DNA from 2 places in the Streptomyces sp. CMB-StM0423 genome. Region 1 is predicted to be linked to the other one. Evidence: riboswitches for the same ligand, from Rfam matches in the RefSeq annotation. Region 1 holds a riboswitch; the other holds the start of a gene.
The links. Region 1 has a riboswitch for glycine ahead of gcvT (glycine cleavage system aminomethyltransferase GcvT). Riboswitches for the same ligand answer to the same signal wherever they lie in the genome.
Positions count from the first base shown of each region.

Region 2: it holds a riboswitch for glycine, as region 1 does, so the genes downstream of both, gcvP (aminomethyl-transferring glycine dehydrogenase) here and gcvT (glycine cleavage system aminomethyltransferase GcvT) in region 1, are expected to answer to the same signal.

Region 1 is NZ_CP025407.1:2,124,708-2,128,913, reverse strand. Features, by position in the region: gene glyA (serine hydroxymethyltransferase) at 1-835, opposite strand, end outside; gene gcvH (glycine cleavage system protein GcvH) at 891-1,265, opposite strand; gene gcvT (glycine cleavage system aminomethyltransferase GcvT) at 1,368-2,501, opposite strand; glycine riboswitch at 2,532-2,649, opposite strand; glycine riboswitch at 2,650-2,747, opposite strand; gene CXR04_RS08845 (AAA family ATPase) at 2,911-3,474, shown strand; gene CXR04_RS36390 (hypothetical protein) at 3,524-4,129, opposite strand.
Region 2 is NZ_CP025407.1:7,572,118-7,576,323, forward strand. Features, by position in the region: gene CXR04_RS32905 (DNA polymerase IV) at 1-1,324, shown strand, start outside; gene CXR04_RS32910 (PRC-barrel domain-containing protein) at 1,356-1,760, opposite strand; glycine riboswitch at 1,901-1,997, shown strand; gene gcvP (aminomethyl-transferring glycine dehydrogenase) at 2,176-4,206, shown strand, end outside.

The DNA of each region.
Region 1 (4,206 bases):
ACGCGGCGATCTTGAACGACACCGCCTTGGCCGCGATCACGTGCTCCAGCGGGCCGCCCTGCTGGCCGGGGAAGACCGCCGAGTTGATCTTCTTGGCGAGGGCCTGGCGGGAGAGGATGACCCCGCCGCGCGGGCCGCCGAGGGTCTTGTGCGTCGTGGTGGTGACGATGTCCGCGTACGGCACCGGGTTGGGGTGCAGGCCCGCGGCGACGAGACCGGCGAAGTGCGCCATGTCGACCATCAGCAGCGCGTCGACCTCGTCGGCGATCCGGCGGAAGCCGGCGAAGTCGAGCTGCCGGGGGTACGCCGACCAGCCCGCGATGATCAGCTTCGGCCGCCGCTCCTTGGCCAGCCGCTCGACCTCGGCCATGTCGACCTGGCCGGTCTCGGCGTCGACGTGGTAGGCGGCGACGTCGTACAGCTTGCCGGAGAAGTTGATCTTCATGCCGTGGGTCAGGTGCCCGCCGTGGGCCAGGTCCAGGCCCAGGATCGTGTCGCCGGGCTTGAGCACCGCGAACATCGCCGCCGCGTTCGCCGACGCGCCCGAGTGCGGCTGGACGTTCGCCGCCTCGGCGCCGAAGAGCGCCTTGACCCGCTCGCGGGCCAGCTCCTCGGCGACGTCGACGTACTCGCAGCCCCCGTAGTAGCGGCGGCCGGGGTAGCCCTCGGCGTACTTGTTGGTGAGGACCGAGCCCTGCGCCTCCAGCACGGCGACCGGGGCGAAGTTCTCCGAGGCGATCATTTCGAGGGTGGACTGCTGGCGCTTGAGTTCGGCGTCCACGGCGGCGGCGACCTCGGGGTCGACCTCGTGGAGCGAGCCGTTCAGAAGGGACATGGGACCTTCCGGGGAAAGAGAGGGACGCGGGCGGGCGGGGCTGCGGCGGCGGAGCTCAGCCCGCGGTGAACGCGGTGTACTCGGCGGCGGACATCAGGTCGGCGGCCTCGGCCGAGACGCGCACCCGGAACAGCCAGCCGTCCTGATACGGCCCGGAGTTCACCAGCGCCGGGTCGTCCACGACGTCCTGGTTGGTCTCGGTGACCTCCCCGGTCACCGGCGCGTAGAGGTCGGAGACGGACTTCGTCGACTCCAGCTCGCCGCAGGGCTCGCCCGCGGTGACCGCGGCGCCCACGTCCGGCAACTGGACGAAGACGACGTCGCCCAGCGCGTTCGCGGCGTGGGCGGTGATGCCGACGGTGGCGACGCCGTCGTCGGTCGCGACCCACTCGTGTTCCTTGCTGTAGCGCAGGTGCTCAGGGTTGTTCATAAGGCGATTCTCCAGGATCGGGACGTGAGTGGCGTAAAGGGGCGCTGGTGGCGCGGTCGAGGGGCCGCGGAAAGGAAGAGGCAGGCGTACGTGCGCAGCCGGTCAGGAGCGCTTGTAGAACGGCAGGGCGACGACCTCGTACGGCTCGTGGCTGCCGCGGATGTCGACGCCCACGCCGGTGGCCGCCGAGGGGCCGGGACCGGCGTGCGCGGCGTCCACGTACGCCATGGCGATCGGCTTGCCCAGGGTGGGGGAGGGGGCGCCGGAGGTGACCTCGCCGATGCGCCGGCCGCCGGCCACCACCCCGTACCCCGCGCGCGGCACCCGCCGGCCCGCGGCGACCAGGCCGACCAGCACCCGCGGCGGCTCGGCCGCGGCGCGCTCGGCGGCCTGTTCGAGCGCCTCGCGCCCGACGAAGTCGCCGGGCTTGTCGAGCTTGACGACCCGGCCGAGGCCGGCGTCGAAGGGCGTGAGCGCGGTGGTCAGCTCGTGCCCGTACAGCGGCATGCCGGCCTCGAGGCGCAGGGTGTCGCGGCAGGAGAGCCCGCACGGCACCAGGCCGTCGTCCGCGCCCGCCGCGGTCAGCGCCGCCCAGACGGCCGCCGCGTCCGCGGGGCGTACGAACAGCTCGAAGCCGTCCTCGCCGGTGTAGCCGGTACGGGCGATGAGCGCGTCCGCGCCGGCGACGGTGCCGGGCAGACCCGCGTAGTACTTCAGGCCGGCCAGATCCGCGTCGGTGACCCGGCCGAGGATGGCCGGCGACTTCGGACCCTGCACGGCGATCAGGGCGTACGCCTCCCGGTCGTCGCGCACCCCGGCGCCCGGGAAGCCGGCGGCCCGCCCGGCGAGGGCGTCCAGGACGACCTGGGCGTTGGCGGCGTTCGCGACGATCATGTACTCCTCGTCGGCGAGCCGGTAGACGATCAGGTCGTCGAGGATGCCGCCGTCCTCGCGGCAGATCATCGTGTACCGGGCACGGCCCGGGCGCACCGCGGACAGCCGGCCCACCAGGGCGTAGTCCAGCAGGTCCGCGGCCTGCGGGCCGGTGACGGCGATCTCGCCCATGTGGGAGAGGTCGAAGAGGCCGGCGCGGGTGCGCACCGCGACGTGCTCCTCACGCTCGCTGCCGTAGCGCAGCGGCATGTCCCAGCCGGCGAAGTCGGTCATGGTGGCGCCGAGGGCGCGGTGCGTGGCGTCGAGCGCGGTACGGCGCGGTGCAGGGCTCTCAGTGGTCATCGTCAGGCTCCCGGACAGGGGGTGGTCGTGTCCTCCCCATCTGTCATCGGAACCTGAGAGGTTCGCCACGATCCCGCGGGAGCGTGGCTTGCACCTTGGGTGGGGCGGCGCCGGCGCACGGCCGGGCACACCCGCTTTTCAGATCTGCCTCGCCCGCGCGGTGACGGTGCCTGAGAGATTCAAGGGAGGACTTGCTCCTTCGGCGCCCGGTGCGACGAGGCACCGGGACTCTCCCGCGCGGGTTCTGACGGCCGGTATGCAGTTGGCGGGCCCCATCATTGCACGCACCGTCGACCGCGGGACAGGGGAAGAAGTGGGAGGCCACCTTCCGTTGCGTCCTTGTCGAGTCCCGCTGCTGTTGCGACGCTTGTGGACGGCAAGAGCGGCGGTGCGGGGCGTGGGAGGCAGCGTGACGGTGGAGCAGGCGGCCTCCAGGGAACGGCTTCGATATCCCGAGGGGGACATCGTCGTGATCTCCGGGCTGCCGGGCAGCGGCAAGAGCACGCTCATGCGCCGCACGCAGCCGCCGGCCGCGGTGCGGCTGATCGACTCGCAGTACGTGCGCGAGCGCTGGGCGCAGAAGCTGGGCACGCGGCTGCCGTACGCCCTCTACCGGCCGTTAGTCCGCGTCGACCACTACGCGCGGCTGCGGCTCGCGGTCCGCGCGGGCGGCAGCCTCGTCGTGCACGACTGCGGCACGCTGCCGTGGGTGCGCTGGTGGCTGACCAGGCAGGCCAGGCGGTACGGGCGCGGGGTGCACGTCGTGGTGCTCGACGTGCCGGAGGATGTGGCACGGGAGCGGCAGGCGCGGCGCGGCCGCGCCGTGTCGCGGTACGCCTTCGCCCGGCACCGGTGGGCGCACCGGAGGCTGCTGGACTGGGCGCACGCCGGGCAGCCGGCGGAGGGGTGCGACTCGGTGCTGGTGCTGGACGGGGAGGCGACGGGGGCGCTGCGCTCGATCAGCTTCGGCTGAGTCCGCGGGGGGCGGCTGCGCGCCGCAGGACCGGGCCGGCGGCCGGCCGCTACGCGCCGGACTGCGCCGGCAGCTTCGGCGGCACCGCCGCGTTCTGCGGCATCGGCGGCACCTGCCCCGCCGGCACCAGCCCGCTGACCGCCGTCGCCGACAGGACCCGTACCAGCGCCGCCACGGTCACCGTGGCCCGGTCGGCCACCGCCGCCCGGTCGCCCGCCCGGCCCGCCCGTACCAGGCCGGCCAGCTCCTCCCGCAGCGAGCCGACGGCCTGCGCCAGGGCGGTCGTCTTCCGCGCCTTCATCGACTTCACCTTGCCCTTGGCCCCCGCCGCCGCGCCCACCGCGTCCAGGTGCGACCGCACGTCGGGCAGCGTGCGCGGGTTCTGCCGGCCGCCGTCGGCGACGGCCTGCTGGACCTGCCCGACGGTCCGGGCCGTGGCGGCGGTGAGGTGCCCGAGCTGCGCCAGCAGGTGCAGGGTCGGCGGGTCGACGTCGGCGGCGGCCGGGGCGGAAGCCGCGGTCCTGCCGCCGGGGTGCCCGCCCCGGGCGGCGTCCCCGGCGGCGGCGACGGGCCCGGCCATGCCGAGCACGAGGGCGCCGCCGGCGACGGCGGAGACGACGGTGGCGGCGAGGCCGGCCATTCGGTTCGTACGCATGGAAAACGGGCTCCCTGTCGCGAGGTCCTGAGGGTGAGAGGACTCCACCGTGGGCAGGTGCGGCCTTCGCCCGCGAG
Region 2 (4,206 bases), 5.4 Mb from region 1:
CGCCGCCGTGGAGCAGGCCGCCAAGCCGAGCCTCAAGGGCAAGGCCGTGATCGTCGGCGGCCTCGGCCCCCGCGGCGTGGTGGCCACCGCGTCGTACGAGGCGCGGGTCTTCGGGGTGCACTCGGCGATGGCCATGGGCATGGCCCGCCGGCTCTGCCCGAACGCCGCGTTCCTCATCCCCCGCTTCCGGCTCTACCAGCAGGTCAGCGGCCAGGTCATGGCGCTGCTCGGGGAGCTGTCGCCACTGGTGGAGCCGCTGAGCCTGGACGAGGCGTTCGTCGACCTCGAAGCCGGCGGCACGCCCGCGGAGGAGACGGCGCTACGGAGCGTGGCGCGCCGGCTCCGCGCCGACATCCGCGCCGCCACGGGCCTCACCGGGTCCGTCGGGCTCGCCGCGTCCAAGATGCTCGCCAAGGTCGCCTCCGAGCTGGCCAAGCCGGACGGGCTCGTCCTGGTACCGCCGGGCGGCGAGCGGGCGCTGCTGGGGCCGATGAACGTGCGGACGCTGCCGGGCGTCGGCCCGGCCACGGCGGACACGCTGCGCCGGGCCGGGATCACCACGGTCGGGGAGGTCACGGACGCCGGCGAGGACGAGATGGTGCGGCTGCTGGGCAAGGCGCACGGCACCGGGATCCACGTGATGGCGCTGGGGCTGGACGAGCGGCCGGTGGTGGCGGACCGGGACACCAAGTCCGTCTCCGTCGAGGACACCTTCGACGTCGACCTCACCGACCGGGTCCGGATCCGCACCGAGGTCGAGCGGCTGGCGCGGCGGTGCGTGACGCGGTTGCGCGGCGCCGGGCGCTCCGGCCGCACGGTGGTCCTCAAGGTCCGGCGGTACGACTTCTCCACCCTCACCCGCTCCGAGACCCTGCGCGGGCCCACCGACGACCCGGCCGTGGTCACCGAGGCGGCGCTGCGGCTGCTGGACGGCGTGGAGACGACCGCGGGCGTGCGGCTGCTGGGCGTCGGCGTGAGCGGGCTCGCGGACTTCACGCAGGAGGACCTGTTCGCGCAGGCGGGCCAGGCGCCGGAGGTGCAGCACGGGCCGGTGGACGCCGACGGCCCGGTGGCGCTGCCGCCGCCCGGGCCGCCCCCGCCGCCCGCCGCGCCGGAGCCGGAGCCGGCCGCGCCGCAGTGGCTGCCGGGGCTGGACGTGCGGCACGCGGAGCACGGCCCCGGCTGGGTGCAGGGCAGCGGCGTCGGCCGGGTCACGGTGCGGTTCGAAGTGCCGGGCTCGGCGCCCGGGCGGGTGCGTACGTTCGCCGCGGACGACCCGGCGCTGGAGCCGGCGGACCCGCTGCCGCTGGTGCCGGTCGGCTGACGTCGGGGGGCTGGTGCCCGGCGGTGGCCTGTCAGTCGTCGGAGCCGGCGACCTCGCCGAAGTCCCGGTCCTGTGGCGGCCGCTGCTGCGGATGGGTGTTGGCGACCTCCGGCGGCAGCGTCATGCCGTAGTGGTGGTAGAGCTGGAGCTCCTGCGCGGGGGAGAGGTGCCGGCCTACGCCGAAGTCCGGCGCGTCCTTGATCAGCTCCCGTTCGAACGGCACCCGCAGCCCCTCGTCCGCCAGCTCGCTCGGCCCCAGCGGCACGAACGCGTCCCGGTGGAACAGGCCCGTGCGCACCGCCGCCCACTGCGGGGCGCCGGTGGCGTCGTCGAGGTACACCTCGTCGACGGTCCCGAGCTTGTCGCCGTTGCTGTCGTACGCGCGCACGCCGATCAGGCTCCGGGGGTCGATGTCGGTCTGCACGGTGCCTCCCACGTCTCGTCACAGCTCCGCTGCCTCCACGTAACGGCACAAGAGGCCCCGCGGCCACTCGGCGGGCGCCGCCCGGGCGCACGTGAGCGCACGCCCCGCGCCGGGATGCGCGGGGCGTGCGCTGGTACGCTGATCGTGGCCGCAGACCCCGTGCGGGAGAGTCCTCCGCCCGCCAGCCGGAGGCGCCGAAGGAGCAACTCCTCCCCGGAATCTCTCAGGCCCCCGTACCGCACGGACGAGGTCACTCTGGAAAGCAGGGCGGGCCGCCGCGCGGCCCTTCCTCACCGACGGTGCAAGCCGGGCCGCGCCCAGTCAGGGCGTGCCGGTGAAGCTCTCAGGTCCGGATGACAGAGGGGGAGGCCGTACGGGTGCCCGGCCCAGGGGTATCCGCGAAGGTCCGCGCGACCAGGAGGCCCCTTTGTCCGAGACGAACGCCCACCGCATCCCGCTTTCCGACTTGGAGCGCGGCACGCCCTTCGAGCAGCGCCACATAGGACCGGACGCGGGCGACCGGGCCAAGATGCTCGCCCAGGCCGGCTACGGCTCGCTGGACGAGCTGACGGAGGCCGCCGTACCCGGCTCGATCAAGGGCACCGGCGCGTTCGCGTTGCCCGCGGCCCGCTCCGAGGCCGAGGTGCTGGCCGAGCTGCGCGGCCTGGCGGCGCGCAACGAGGTGCTCACCTCCATGATCGGCCTCGGCTACCACGGCACCCACACGCCGCCCGTCATCCTGCGCAACGTCATGGAGAACCCCGCCTGGTACACGGCGTACACCCCGTACCAGCCGGAGATCTCCCAGGGCCGTCTGGAGGCGCTGCTCAACTTCCAGACCGTCGTCTCCGACCTCACCGGGCTGCCCACCGCCGGCGCCTCGCTGCTCGACGAGGGCACCGCCGCCGCCGAGGCGATGGCCCTGTCCCGGCGCGTCGGCAAGGTCAAGGACGGCGTCTTCCTGGTCGACGCCGATACCCTGCCGCAGACCGTCGCCGTGCTGCGCACCCGCGCGGAGCCGACCGGCGTCGAGGTCGTCGTCGCCGACCTCAGCGGCGGCATCCCCGCGGAGGCCGCGGAGCGCGGCGTCTTCGGCGTGCTGCTGCAGTACCCGGGCGCCTCCGGTGCCGTACGGGACCTCGCGCCCGTCATCGAGCGGGCGCACGAGCTGGGCGCCGTCGTCACCGTCGCCGCCGACCTCCTGGCGCTCACCCTGCTGACCTCGCCCGCGGAGCTCGGCGCCGACATCGCGGTCGGCTCCAGCCAGCGATTCGGGGTCCCGATGGGCTTCGGCGGGCCGCACGCCGGCTACATGTCCGTACGCGAGAAGTTCGCGCGCAGCCTGCCGGGCCGGCTCGTGGGCGTCTCCAAGGACGCGGACGGCGCGCAGGCGTACCGGCTGGCCCTCCAGACGCGCGAGCAGCACATCCGCCGCGAGAAGGCCACCAGCAACATCTGTACCGCGCAGGTGCTGCTCGCGGTGATGGCGTCGATGTACGCCGTCTACCACGGCCCCGAGGGCCTGGCGGCGATCGCCCGGCGCACCCACCGCTTCGCCGCGATCCTCGCCGCGGGCCTGCGGGCGGGCGGCGCCGACGTGGTGCACGACGCGTTCTTCGACACCGTCACCGTCCGCGTCCCCGGCCGGGCCGCCGAGGTGACCGCCCGCGCCCGCAACGCCGGCGTCAACCTCCGCCTCGCCGATGCCGACCACGTCGGCATCTCCTGCGACGAGACCACCGTCCGCGACCACCTCGCCGTCGTCTGGGACGCCTTCGGCGTCACCGGCCGGGACGTCGGTGAGCTGGACGCCGCCACCGCCGACGCGCTGCCCGCCGGGCTGCTGCGCACCGACGAGTACCTGACCCACCCGGTCTTCCACCGGCACCGCTCCGAGACCGCCCTGCTGCGCTACCTGCGCACGCTCGCCGACCGGGACTACGCGCTGGACCGCGGCATGATCCCGCTCGGCTCCTGCACGATGAAGCTCAACGCGACCGCCGAGATGGAGGCCGTCACCTGGCCCGAGTTCGCCGGGCTGCACCCCTTCGCGCCCGCCGACCAGGCCGCGGGCTATCTGACCCTCATCCGCGAGCTGGAGGAGGGCCTGGCCGCCGTCACCGGCTACGACAAGGTCTCCCTGCAGCCCAACGCGGGGTCGCAGGGCGAGCTGGCGGGCCTGCTGGCCGTACGGGCGTACCACCGCGCCAACGGCGACGAGCGCCGCACCGTCTGCCTCATCCCGTCCTCCGCGCACGGCACCAACGCCGCCTCCGCGGTGATGGCCGGCATGAAGGTCGTGGTCGTGAAGACCGCGGAGAACGGCGAGGTCGACGCGGACGACCTGCGCGCGAGGATCGAGCAGTACGGCGACGAGCTGGCCGTGCTCATGGTCACCTACCCCTCCACGCACGGCGTGTTCGAGGAGCACATCACGGAGATCTGCGACGCCGTGCAC